Regions from separate parts of the Synechococcus sp. A15-62 genome, predicted to be linked through region 3. Evidence: predicted binding sites of a transcription regulator. Region 3 holds the regulator's gene; each other region holds the start of a gene.
What was found. The regulator NtcA, encoded in region 3, controls nitrogen genes in cyanobacteria. The targets are predictions, from matches to a motif close to GTANCNNNNGNTAC.

Region 1 (3,202 bases), 980 kb from region 3:
GCTTCATCGGCGGCTTGGTGGCGGCCCTGGCGGTGTATCGCGAGCCCACCAATCATTGAAGACAGCCAGTTGAAAACAGGACAGTTGAAGACAGCCGATTGAGCTCAGCCCTAAGACAGAACCGCGTCCAGAAACGCCAAGGGGCATTCCATGGTGGCGGAGTAGCCGAGCAGGCTTTGATCGCGGTGGCAGTAGATCACGCTGTCATCGGCATCGAGCAGCACGGTGGCGCCGCGCTGGGTGATGTGGTCGTCACAGGGCACATACGTGCGCCAGTTGCGGAGCACTTCATTCATATTGCGCAGACGCTTGGTGGCGAGCTCGAACGGTCGCTGAAATCCCGCACCACCGGCCCGGCGAAACAGAGCACCCCGGAAGCGCGGCAGAGGAAACGCTTCAACCCACTCCTCGTCGTCGAAGATCTGGGCAGCGGAGCGATCTCCGGTGTAGCCGCGCAGCACCTCGCTCAGGGTGCCCGGCGAACCCACACCAGCGCACATCAGCAGAAAACCAGGCCAGGGACCACCGGGAAGCTTCAAGCCGGCCTCCAACCCCAGGGCCTGATGCAACAGCGGTGATGGATCAGCAATCAGCTGCCGCAGGGGAAACCCAGTGAAAGCTGCGAAGCGCTCAGCGCTGGCGGCATTGCCAATGCCGAACAGCTGAACCTTGACCCCTGCTGCTGCCAACTGGGGAAGCCTTGGCACCAGCGCCTGGGCGTATTCGATCGAGTCGAAATCCCCCAACTGGCCCAACACAACAACAAGGCGCTTGCAGCCGCTTTCCATGCCGGCAACTCCGGCCAGCCGTTGCAGCAGTGGTTCTAAGGGAATCATCCCGACAGGCTGACATTCCACAGCCGAGAACGTGGATGGCGCTTGAGCGCCGCCTGAGAGACTCAAACCAGAGGAAGGAGGCAGGTGGGCAAGAAATCTGGCTTCACAAGTGCCGAGATCGAGGAAATCAAGCGTCTCTATCTGCAGGAAGGGCGATCGATCCTCCAGATCCCCAAGATCCTGGGCAAAGGCAGCGAAAACTCCGTGCGCAACGCCCTGCACAAGGCCCGGGTCAAGCATGCCCCGGAGGAACGCACGAAGCTGGAGCGCTTCAAACCAGAGCAAGTTTTTGGCAACGTGACGCTCTTAAAGCGACTCAAAAAAGCCAAGAAACTGAAGTTCCATGCCCGCTGCTCCTGCGGCTACGAATTTGATGTGGATCCATTCCGGCTAACGCTACCGGAACACCACAAGGACAGAATTTCTGCTTGCCAACGCTGCAGCAAAGCGCAAACAGAAGAACGCTCCAAGCCTCAAGACTGAATAAATCAATCAAAGAAGTTCAACGGCACAAGCAACATCGACAAAATATTTCAACCACTTCACAACAACCAAAACAAGATTGCGTAAACTGCATCAAAACCCATTTCCTCTCAGGGCAAGGGCAGAGAGCAGAACTTGTATCAAGCCGACGCGACTTTAACAATCACTAAAGAACAAGGTATCCAGTGGAACCTTGCGAATCTTTTGTATCGACCGTAAAACCTAAAAAGTTTTTTTTATTCTTCCCTAATTAACCGATGGAACTCACTTTCCGGGGCAACAAATACGCAAAAACGGAAGCAGTATCTATGAGGCCAACAGTTCAACTGAAATACATGGGTAAAAGCTATCGCGCTGAGCAAATCCAAGCCGTTCGCAATTCTGTTGCTCTGACCTACCGCGGCGTCTCTTACTCCAAAGCCTGAGAAGCCTTGGGCTTGGCCGGCAAAATGGCGTGATGAGACTTCTGATCACAGTCCTGATCGCAGCCAGCGCATTGGCCTTGCCGGCAAAGAGTGCGGAACCGATCCCCCTGGTGGTGGTCCCCTTTGATGCCTCATGGGGATCACGCCTTCTTCCCGTCCAGCCCGCAGTGTTGTTGCCGCCACCTCCAGTGCCGGACATCAAACAAACCGGCGAAGCCAGGGCTGAACCAAAACCGCGACGCCAACGCTGGTGCCGGGGCGGCTGTTGAACGCAGTAGCTGCTGAGCACAGTGCCTGATGAAATCAATACGGCTGTCAGCTGGCCTCGCTCTGTGTAAACCGAAGGAAGAAGTACTTCCATCGGGCGCCAAAGATGCGGCATGCGGCTCTGTTGATGGCCAGCCTCCTTTTGGCATCCACGGCCCTTGCGGGCGGCAAACGGGCCACAGCCCAAGGACCTTCCGAGCAGTTCGCCACTGCCGAGGCGATGCGGGTGATCCCAAAAGGGGCAACGATCACCGACACACACTGCAAAAGCATTGATGTGGGAGCCAGCAGCCGCTATCAGTACACCATCACCTACAGCCCATGAGCTGATTGATGAAAGGTTGGCGTGCTGCGTGTTGGACCTTGGTCCTGGTGGGAATTCCGTCCGCGGGGCGCGCCGAATTTGATCAGTGTCGCTTGATCGATCAGGTGCTGAATCGCCTGGGCAACGCCATGGCGGTCAATCGGTTGATCATTGCGGAAGGCAATGACAGCACTGCCGTTGCTGCCGCCAGTGAAGCTCTGGCCCAACAGAACGAGAGCTACCGTCGCACCAAGCGCCAACGCGCCAAAGCCGGCTGCGACCGCTGGGATCGGGACTGACGGGCTGTCGTCTGACTGACTCACCAACGAACTCCAGGCAAGCTGGTGAAACGCTGGGCAAAAGATTTTGGCCGTCACGATCTGCCAGAACTGCGGAAGCCGCCGGTTTCGTGCCGACCGATCCATGGCCGGTCGACTGGTCTGTCAGAACTGTGGCCTTGCGGCCGGAAGCCGAGCCGTGCGGTCTACACCGCGCACCAGCCGGCGCAACAACACAAAGCGCTGGCTGGTGATCCTGCTGATCGCGGTGATCGTGCTGGTGGTGGTCACGTCGTGAGCAGCTGCACCACCTCGGCCGTGTTCGCCGACAAGGGCTTGGCAGCCAATTGGTCGATGGCCTGACGCATGACCGTTTGTCGCTCGGGGCCGTAACTGGCGCAGCGGCTGAACACCTTGACCATCCGTGACGCGGTGATCGGATTGCGGGAATCGACCGCTGCAATCTGCTCCGCCATGAATCGGTAACCACTGCCATCGGCGGCATGAAATGCCTGAACATTGGCGGTGAATCCACCGAGAACAGCGCGAAGGGAATTGGGCGCAAGGGGATCGAAGCGCGGATGGTCCAACAGCTGTTGAACCCGCTCC
Region 2 (3,202 bases), 340 kb from region 3:
GATCAGACCGGCCACGCCCAGGATCTGGAAGAAGGCACTGTTGGAAGCCGCGATCACCTCGGGGGTGGGCTCGCCGCCGCCGCCCATCCACATCGGCAGGAGGCTGAAGATGGTCAGGTAGGTCACAGCGCCAACGTTGCCGTAGGCACCCACCAGGCCGGCCACCTGACCGGTGACGCGACGCTTCACCAGGGGCACCAGCGCGAAGGTGGCGCCTTCACCGGACTGCACGAAGAAGGAGGCGAGCATGGTGATCACCACGGCAACGGCAATGCCGGTGGTACCGGTGAAGGTGCCGGGCTTGATCATGCTCATCACCAGGTAGCCCACGCCGAGTCCGGCGGTGAGGAAGCCCATGGTGTTCTTGCGGCTGCCGACGCGGTCGGAGATAAGACCGCCAGCAGGACGGGCGACCAGGTTCACGAAAGCGAAGCAGGACGCCAGGATTCCGGCGGTGGCCTTCGGCAGATCGAAGGTGGTTTCAAAGAAGGTGGGCAGCATCGAAACCACGGCCAGTTCGGAGCCGAAGTTCACGATGTAGGTGAGCTCGAGGATCGCCACCTGGCGGAACTCATAGCGATCTTCCTTGGGATAAACCTTGTTGCCGAGGATCAGGTCGCGGTTGGTGCGGATGATTCCCCAGGTCTGGAAGGCAAACCAGACGGCGACGGCGCCGAGGGCCAGGGGGTAGGTGCTTGCGGTGAGGAAGCCCACCTTGGTCAGGCGCCAGCAGAGCACGCAGAGGATGGCTGCGAAGGGCACGTTCATGCCCAGCAGGCCCCAGAAGTCGCGCATCGAGGTGACTTCCAGACCTGCGGTTTTCGCAGGGCGCTGATACGTCTTGCCGGGGGGGGTGTCGGTGACGTTGAAGAAGTAGAAGCAGCCGTAGACGGCGGAGACGATGCCGGTCAGAGCGATCGCACCGCGCCAGTTCAGAACAGCGCCAGTGGGCAGTTCGAAGCCGCCGGAGAAGGAGAGGAAGCCAGCGAGGGCCACCATGGTCAGGGCGGAGAAGGCGGAGCCGAAGTTGCCCCAGCCGCCATAGATGCCTTCAGCCAGGCCGATTTCCTTGGGCGGGAACCACTCGGCCACCATGCGGATGCCGATCACGAAGCCGGCGCCAACGATGGAGAGCAGCAGACGGGCCACCACCAGCTGGTTGAAGTCCTGAGCGGACGCAAACAGCAGGCAGGGAATCGCCGAGAACACCAGGATCGAGGAGTAGGTGATCCGGGGTCCGAATTTGTCCAGGAGCATGCCGATCAGCACGCGCGCCGGAATGGTGAGGGCCACGTTGCAGATGGCCACGGTGCGGATCTGACCAACGGTCAGACCCAGGTCCGCTTTCACGGTGGTGGCCAGAGGGGCCAGGTTGAACCAGACCACGAAGGTCAGGAAGAAGGCGATCCAGGTCAGGTGAAGGGTTCGGTACCTGCCCTGGAACGACCAAAGGTCGCCAAGCATTGAGGAAAAGAGAAGGAACCTCGGGCTTCAAAAGGAAAGGTGCCCGGGGATGGCAAAACGGTCGAAAAGAGAATCCGTTTAACCCGCGCAGTTAATCAATTCGCCGACCCCTTGTTTGGTCAGATTGGTTACCGATTTGTGTTTTTGTGTTTCCGGGCAAACATCAATGGGGCTGATTGATCGGATCAGGTGATCTTGTGCCGCAGCGGTTTGGTAGCGGTTGCAACTTTTGTGGGTTGTTGGACTTTGCTGGTGCAGATTGTTGGTCGACGATGTGAATCAAGGCTTGCGGGTTTGTGTGCTCAGTGGCGGAAGCAGCCGTCGCATGGGGCGTGACAAGGCCCTCTTGCCGCACCCCTGCGGTGGTGTCTGGCTCACGGCCCTGGTTGACCAGCTGTTGCCGCTGGGTCATCCGGTGCAGGTGTTGAGTCGTCATCCCGTGCACGCAGAGCTGCTGGCCCACCGGCCCGGATGTTCCGTGGTGCTGGAGTCCCCTCCCTGGAATGGCCCCCTGCAGGCGCTGGCCAGGCTGTTGCCGTCTCAGCCTGGGGAGGCCTTGTTGGTGCTGCCGGTGGACATGCCGCGTTTGCGCACGGCCGTTGTCCAGCAGCTGATCGCAGCCTGGAATCGTGCCCCGGAGCAAGCAGCGGTGGCCCATGACGGGCAACGGCTGCAGCCGTTGCTGGCGGTGATCCCCTCCGGTTCTCCCTTCCGCTCCTGCCTTGATCAGCAACTGCAACGCGGAGAGTTGCGCTGGATGGATTGGTTGACCTGCGTTCCCCATCAGGCGGTGCGCTTGCCTGCAGAGGCGTTGGTGAATGCCAATTGCCCCGCAGATCTGGCAGCGTTGGAGGGATGAGCACGTCGCTGCCGCTTGCGGACCGCCTCAACCGGCCCATCGGGGTGCTGCGGTTGTCGCTCACGGCCCGCTGCAATCTCGCCTGTCCGTACTGCTGTCCGGATGTGGAGGAGCCCCCTGGCCTGCTCACCCTTGAGCAGCAGATTCGCGTGATTCGTGTGGCCACGCGCCTGGGAGTACAGACGTTGCGGCTCACCGGTGGAGAGCCGTTGTTGAGTCGGCGTTTGTTGCCTTTGCTGGAGGCGGTGGCGCAGACCCGGCGGGATCGTTCGGATCCGATGGCTGGTTTGCAGGCCGTGGCGCTCACCAGCAACGGGGTGCTGTTGTCGGAACCGATGGCGCGGGCGTTGCGTGCCGCAGGGCTGGATCGCATCACCATCAGCCTGGATGCGGCGGAAGGGGAAGCAGCGGCGCGCATGGCTGGTCTCCAGGGTGGTGCCGTGGCTGGTGAACGCCTGGTGCGCCAGGTGCAGGACGGCATTGCGGCGGCCTGCGCCGCTGGCTTTGACCCCTCACGCGGTGAGCTCAAACTCAATGCCGTGATCCAACGGGGGATCAATGACGATCAGCTGTTGCCTTTGGCCGCTTTGGCGCGGCAGCAGGGGATGGAGCTGCGTTTGATCGAATACATGGATGTGGGCAACCGCAACCAGTGGACGCTGGACCAGGTGCTGCCGGCGGCGCAGATGGTGGAGCGCATTCACGCCCGTTGGCCTCTTGAACCGCTGGGTCGACCGCGGGGTGGCACGGCCCGGCGTTGGCGCTATGGCGATGGTGCCGGATCCATCGGTGTGATTGCCTCCATCAGTGAGCCGTTCTGCGGGGATTGCAACCGCTTGCGTGTCACCGCTGATGGGCAGGCATTCACCTGCCTGTTCT
Region 3 (3,202 bases):
TCTCCACGTTGGGCCACCGGCCGGTTGGGACGCACCTCGGGGAAGGCGTACACCGCCGTTTCACCCCGTAGCACATTGGTGGCGGAGCGCAGCGAGATCACCCAGGTTTCCGGTTTGCGGATGATGTTTTGCAGGCGTTCTACGTCGCTGCGAGGAACGCGGATCAACTGGCGTTCGGGCGCTTCGCCAGGCCTCACTTTCCCGTAGGCGTTGAGATTGGCCTCCTGCAACAGCCTGTCGACGGCTTGTTTGGCCTGGTCCGGAGCCTCGAGTCGAACCGTTGCTCTCGCCAAGGTCTGGCCGCTGCTGATCACCACCGATCCACGCCTCAGGGCGACCAGATTGCGTTCCAGTTGTTTGAGTTCCTGCTCCCCGGCACGGATACGGCTGCGAACGCTGTTGAGTTCGGCTTCCGTGCGTTGAATGTCCGCATCGCGGGAGGCGATGTCCTGGCTGAGGCGCTCACGTTCAGCTACAAGTTGGGCCCGCTCGTTCTGAAGAGGAGCCAGTTCAAGGCGCAGGGTGTTGGCCCGCTGCTGCGCTTGCTTTAGCTCAATGGCGATCCGCCTGGTTTCCGTTTGGGTCTTGTCCCGTTCGCGCTCGGCTGCCTTGAGCTGTCGCCGGCTGTCCTGGAGCTTCTCCTGCAGGGCATCCAGCTCAAACAGGCCCACCCGCAGCTGTCGGCTCACTAGCAGCATCAGGCCAAGTGAAAGCGCACTGATCAGGCTGCCGGTCAGAACCGTGATCAGAACGGCGGTGCGCCTTGGGCGCATCTTGAACAAACTCAGTCGCGCCTTGCCAACGCGGCTACCCAGACGATCACCCAGGGTCGACAGCACGCCCCCGAGCACCAGCAGAACCAGAATCAGTGCCCAGCCGCTCATGGCTGCACGTGTGGGGCGATGGCCGGACTAGCTGAAGCGTTTGGCCAGAGCGATCGGATCCAGAACGGTGATTTTCTTGCGGTCAATCTGAACCAGACCGGATTGACGCAAGTCTCCCAGCAGACGCGTGATTGTGACGCGTGTTGAGCCAATTGCTTCAGCGATGGCTTGATGGGACAGGCGCAGGTCGATGGTGATGCCCAGCTCATCCGCCACGCCGAAATCCCTGCACAGCACCAGCAGGAAGCTCACCAGCCGGGACGACATGTCCCGATGGGTGAGGGTTTCAATCATCGTTTCGGTCTGCAGAATCCGACTGGAGAGACCCTGCAGCAGGCGCAGTCCAACGCTGGTGTCGGCTTCGATGGCGGCCTTCACGGAGGTCGCCGGTGCCGTCACCATCTCGACCCTGGTGAAGGCCACAGCGTGGTAAAAGCGATCAGACCGTTGGCCGGTCAGCAGTGACAGCACACCGAAGAGGCTGTTTTCGCGGAGCAGGGCCACGGTGATTTCCTCCCCCGACTCGTAGACGCGGGACAGACGAACGGCCCCCCGGCGGATCAGATACACCCGTTCTGCGGGATCCCCAGGGAAGAAAATGGTCTTGTTGCGATCCACCAGTTCAGTGCTGGCGCCATCGAGATCTCGGATGATCTCCAGGAGAGAACGGTTGGCCGGTTCTGCGCTGGGAGATGGAGCCACCATCTGCGGGGCGTATCGGCTGAAACCTCGGCTACTGGTCATGACAACCCCCTGGTGAAGCGAAATTACGGACCCGGCGGTGGCCGCCATGTAGCGGTTATTACGTAACTCTGCTGTGCTCGGTGAAGGCTTGGCGTTGTTCCTGCATCAGGGATGACAATCCCGGCTCCGCCAAATCCAGCAGCTCATTGAGCTGGCTGCGGCTGAAGGGTGCTCCCTCCGCAGTTCCCTGGATTTCCAAAAGACGGCCATCGCCGGCCTGCACAACGTTCAAGTCCACCTCGGCTCGGCTGTCTTCGCTGTAGTCCAGATCCAGCAAGGCCTGGCCATCCACCAAGCCCACGGAGACGGCCGCCACCTGATCGACAAGCGGCGATTGCTCCAGCACTCCCTTTTCCACCAGCGATCGGCAGGCCTGGTCCAGGGCGAGCCAAGCCCCGGTGATCGAGGCCGTCCGGGTGCCGGCGTCCGCCTGGATCACGTCGCAGTCGATCAGCAAGGTGCGCTCCCCCAGGCGTTCCATGTCGATCACGGCGCGCAGGCTGCGCCCGATCAACCGCTGAATCTCCTGGGTGCGACCCGAGAGTTTCATCAGCTCCCGTGATTGCCGCTGTGGGGTGGACCCGGGCAGCAACCGGTATTCGGCGCTGAGCCATCCCAGCCCTTCTCCCTTCCGCCAGCGGGGAACCTTGTCCTCCAAGCAGACGCTGCAGAGCACAGCGGTTCGGCCCGTGTGAACCACCAGGGAGCTCAGGGCAAACCCCATGGGATTCCAAGTCACCGAGAACGGTCGCAACTGCTCTGGGCGACGGCCATCAGTGCGGTGTTCAGGGGATTGGCTCATCGGTGGTGTGCAGTTCGTCAAGCCTCGCAGGCGGTTGGTTCTTGCCCTGTCCAAACACCATGGGTGGTGTCAATCCCCTTGTGGAATGTGATCTCGCCGCTACATTCAAGGTCTCGCCGGGGGTACCCGGGCAGATGCTTCCGTGATGACCACAAGCCTCGCCAATCCCCAAGCGCTCCAGAACTCCCTGGATCAGGATCAGCAGGCTTTGCAGCGGGCGGGCCTCAGGCCCGTAGCACCTGTATCTGATCCGCCACCCCTGCATCTGGTGGCCCCCGAAGGACAGCTTCAAGTGCATACGGCGCCCTACCGAGGCAGTTTCGCCAGTGTTCTGAGTCAGGCCATGCGTGCTGCCGGCTTGGGCAGTCGTGTTCTGATCAGTCAGTTCCTCAAAGGGGGCGTTCAGCAGGGACCGGCCGGACGGGTGCAGCTCTGCGGAGGTCTTGTCTGGCTCCGTCCGGAAGTGCCCCTCTGCCTCTCCTCACCGGGGCATCCCGGTGGCGCCGAGGCGGTGGCTGCGGTTTGGTCCATCTGTCGCCAGCACCTGATTCAGGGAGATCTCGATCAGCTGGTTCTGGATGAAATCGGCCTCGCCGTGGCCTTCGGATACCTGGATGAGGCGGATGTGATTGCAGCCCTTGAGCAGCGGCCCGCTTCGATGGATGTGATCATCACTGGACCTGCAATCCCCGCCGGTGTGGTGGAGATGGCAGATCAAGTCACGGAGTTGCGCCGAGGTTTCTGATGCTCAAGTGCGATCGCTGGATCACTG
Region 4 (3,202 bases), 360 kb from region 3:
CGCACCTTCCAGACCGCCCACAAGATGAAGGTGCAGCGCGGTGCCCTGCCGGAAGACTCCGCTCGCAACGACAACCACCGGCTCAAGCGCTACATCGCCAAGGTGACGATCAACCCGGCGTTGGCCCACGGCATCAGCAGCGAAGTGGGGTCGATCGAAACCGGCAAGCTCGCCGATCTGGTGCTGTGGAAGCCGGGCTTCTTCGGCATTCGCCCGGAACTGGTGGTGAAGGGCGGTTCGATCGTCTGGGCCCAGATGGGCGATGCCAACGCCTCGATTCCCACCCCAGGCCCGGTGCACGGCCGGCCGATGTTCGGCGCCTTCGGCAAGGCGCTGGCGCCCAGTTGTCTCACCTTCGTGAGCGAAGCGGCGATGGATGCCGACATCCAACGCCAACTGGGCCTGGAACGCACCTGCATGGCGGTGAAGGAGACCCGGAGCGTGGGCAAGAGCGCCCTCAAGCTGAATTCAGCGCTGCCCAAGGTGAGTGTGGACCCGCAGACCTATGAGGTGTTCGCCGACGGTGAACTGCTCACCTGTGAGCCCGCCGAGGTGCTGCCCCTCGCCCAGCGCTACCTGCTGCTTTGAGCCCCACGCTGCTGGTGGTCCAACATGTTGACCACGAAAACGCCGCACTGGTGGGAGAACTGGCGCTGCAACGGGGCCTGACACTCAAAATCCTGAGGCCCGACCGGGGCGACCCACTGCCGGACCCCAGGACATGTGCGAACAGCATCGCCCTTGTGCTCGGTGGCCCGATGAGCGTCAACGATCGCGAGCAACCATGCATGGACTGGTTGCGGCAGGAACTGGACTGGTTGAGGGCCTGGCACCAGCAACGCCGACCGGTGCTGGGCATCTGCCTGGGGGCACAGCTCCTGGCTGTGGCTGCAGGAGGCAGCGTGCAACCGCTGCAGGTGGGAGCACCACCACAGCAGCTGAAGGAACTGGGCCTCGGCGCGATTCACTGGGTCGCAAATCCCAGTGATGAGGCCCTGCTCAAGGGGCAACCAAGCAGCACTCTGGTGCTGCATTGGCATGGCGATCGCATCCAACTGCCGACTGATGCAACCCTGCTGGGTTCGTCGCTGCACTGCGCCGAACAGGTGTTTCGACTCGGAGCCCATGCCATTGGCCTGCAATGCCACCTCGAGATCGACGGCGATGCGCTTGAACGCTGGATCGCCAACGACCACGACTACGTGGTGAGCGCCCTTGGAGCTGAAGGACCCGGTCGCCTGACCCGGGACTGGCGCAAGCTGGGCGCCACGCTCCAGGAACAAGGCCGAAACTTCTTCAATGCTGTGCTCGATCAACTGATTGAGATCAGCCAGGCCGACTAATTCCTACGGACAAAAATAAACAAAACCAAAAACTTTTCTGAAGAGGTATCAACCTGAACACCACTTCGGGATTTACAGGAGCTTGAATATTTCTGTAGCAACAGCTACCGATCGTTCACTTCGCATCGCGCGAAGCGCAGTTCGCCTCAGGCCATGGAACGGGGACCTGAGCTTGCTTCGAGGACCATCCAATGACCACCCTTCTCTACCGCGGGCATCAGTACCAGCAAAACAACGCCACTCAGGGCAAGCCCGGGGTGCAGCTCGTTTACCGCCGCAACGTGTACCAAGCCCGCCAGATCAACAACCATCGCACTCCGGTGCAGCTCGTTTACCGCGGCGTGGGCTACACGCGCTAGGCCAACTTCTCAATCCGTAGCAACTCGAACATTCCAGTTCCGAGAACTGAGGCGTAATAGATCCAGCTTCAGCAACGACGTTGGATCTCATCGCTTCTCGCCTCGACCAAGGCCTCGTGCAGGTGAATCCCTCCAGCGTGCACGGCGTTTTCTGGCTGCAGACCCACTTTCCGTCTCAGGAATGGGATGCCCTGCTGTCTGGGCAGGCTGCCTTTGGCATGGACTGCATCGATGACTTGATCACCGATGCACGTCAGGCCGGCCTGAACGTGGAGTGGGAAGCATCCGTCCCCAGCTGAACACTCCGGAAATGAATTCCCTTAAAGCCCTGCACACGGCTGTGTTGCAGGGCTTTTTTAGTGGCGTGACCGATGGTGAATGCTCAAGCCACCAAACGGTTGAGCATCGGCAACTCAGACAGTTCATCCCTCCACTCCTGGGCCCAGAGGGCCTGACTGCGCTCATACACCTCCATCAACTGCTCCACGGCGCGCTCGTGAAAATCAACGCGCAGATCCAACAGCGGGAAAGCCGCTTCGCCGCTCACCTGCACCGCCGCTGACGTGCAGAAGGGAGAACGATGGTCACCGCCGGACGCTTCCCCGGCCAGCAGAGCCAGCATCAGGCGGCGGCCTAGTTTCAAGCTGGGGTCACTGGTGAGAAAGGCCTGCTCCATGGCTGCCAGCACGCCCTCATCCACCAAGCAATTGCCGGCAACAGACAGATCACGCTGATGGCGATGCCCTGCCCAAGGGCCGCAATCCTGCCCCGTCCAACAGGCCGTACGACCGTCCAGATCGATCAGGTGAAACTGACGCCGGTTACGGTGCTGATCATCCGCAAGAAGGCTGGCCAGAACGCTCTCAGCATCCGAACTCTGCTCCAGGCGCTCAAGGCCACAAATCCCCAGATACGGATTGGTGTGGGCCTGGGTGGCGACGGCACCAACCCCGGCGCGGATGTGAGGCACGGTGGACCCAACAGCCAGATGACAGGTGGCAACCGCCACGCCGAAGCGACCGTTGCTGGGATCACGGGCCAGGATCGAAAAAGTCACGGCAGCTGACGGTCGAGCCGCAGCAACGTTTCCAGCAGCACCGAGGTGCCCGCCCAGCACTGCTCGTCACTGGTGAACTCTGCAGCGGAATGACTCAGGCCGCCCCGGCTGGGCACAAAGATCATGCCCATCGGCCAACGGCGGCCAACCTCCTGCGCGTCGTGGCTGGCGCGACTGGGGAGATGGCTGTGAGACAAGCCGAGATCGGCCGCGGCCTCCGCGATCGTGGCCATCACCACAGCATCAGCAGGGGTGGGATCAACACTGAACTGGGGATCCACCGCGATCGGACAGCCCGTTTCAGCACCGATGTTCTCCACCTGCTGCATCAACTCCTCCACCAATTGATCGAGAACGGCCGGATCCACATCCCTGAGGTCAACCGTCAGGGCGACAGCACCAGGAACAACGTTGGCGGCATTGGGCCAAACCTCCAGTCGGCC

Region 1: SynA1562_RS13155 (DUF4278 domain-containing protein) is a predicted target of NtcA. The motif match lies at 1,498-1,511, and genes of this name have one in related genera.
Region 2: SynA1562_RS12640 (molybdenum cofactor guanylyltransferase) is a predicted target of NtcA. The motif match lies at 1,678-1,691, and genes of this name have one in related genera.
Region 4: SynA1562_RS12575 (DUF4278 domain-containing protein) is a predicted target of NtcA. The motif match lies at 1,438-1,451, and genes of this name have one in related genera.

What each region holds. Positions count from the first base shown of each region.
Region 1 covers NZ_CP047950.1:1,592,492-1,595,693, forward strand. The annotation lists gene SynA1562_RS09185 (rhomboid family intramembrane serine protease) at 1-59, shown strand, start outside; gene SynA1562_RS09190 (peroxiredoxin-like family protein) at 111-836, opposite strand; gene SynA1562_RS09195 (hypothetical protein) at 921-1,319, shown strand; gene SynA1562_RS13155 (DUF4278 domain-containing protein) at 1,577-1,744, shown strand; gene SynA1562_RS09205 (hypothetical protein) at 1,777-2,013, shown strand; gene SynA1562_RS09210 (hypothetical protein) at 2,139-2,336, shown strand; gene SynA1562_RS09215 (hypothetical protein) at 2,384-2,614, shown strand; gene SynA1562_RS09220 (transcriptional regulator) at 2,682-2,891, shown strand; gene pepN (aminopeptidase N) at 2,881-3,202, opposite strand, start outside.
Region 2 covers NZ_CP047950.1:2,232,281-2,235,482, reverse strand. The annotation lists gene SynA1562_RS12645 (NarK family nitrate/nitrite MFS transporter) at 1-1,464, opposite strand, end outside; gene SynA1562_RS12640 (molybdenum cofactor guanylyltransferase) at 1,727-2,323, shown strand; gene moaA (GTP 3',8-cyclase MoaA) at 2,320-3,202, shown strand, end outside.
Region 3 covers NZ_CP047950.1:280,488-283,689, forward strand. The annotation lists gene SynA1562_RS01375 (DUF3084 domain-containing protein) at 1-884, opposite strand, end outside; gene ntcA (global nitrogen regulator NtcA) at 912-1,628, opposite strand; gene rph (ribonuclease PH) at 1,687-2,430, opposite strand; gene SynA1562_RS01390 (cob(I)yrinic acid a,c-diamide adenosyltransferase) at 2,576-3,175, shown strand; gene dcd (dCTP deaminase) at 3,175-3,202, shown strand, end outside.
Region 4 covers NZ_CP047950.1:2,218,881-2,222,082, forward strand. The annotation lists gene ureC (urease subunit alpha) at 1-588, shown strand, start outside; gene SynA1562_RS12570 (type 1 glutamine amidotransferase) at 603-1,343, shown strand; gene SynA1562_RS12575 (DUF4278 domain-containing protein) at 1,535-1,702, shown strand; gene SynA1562_RS12580 (hypothetical protein) at 1,783-2,001, shown strand; gene SynA1562_RS12585 (DUF1028 domain-containing protein) at 2,085-2,759, opposite strand; gene SynA1562_RS12590 (Zn-dependent hydrolase) at 2,756-3,202, opposite strand, start outside.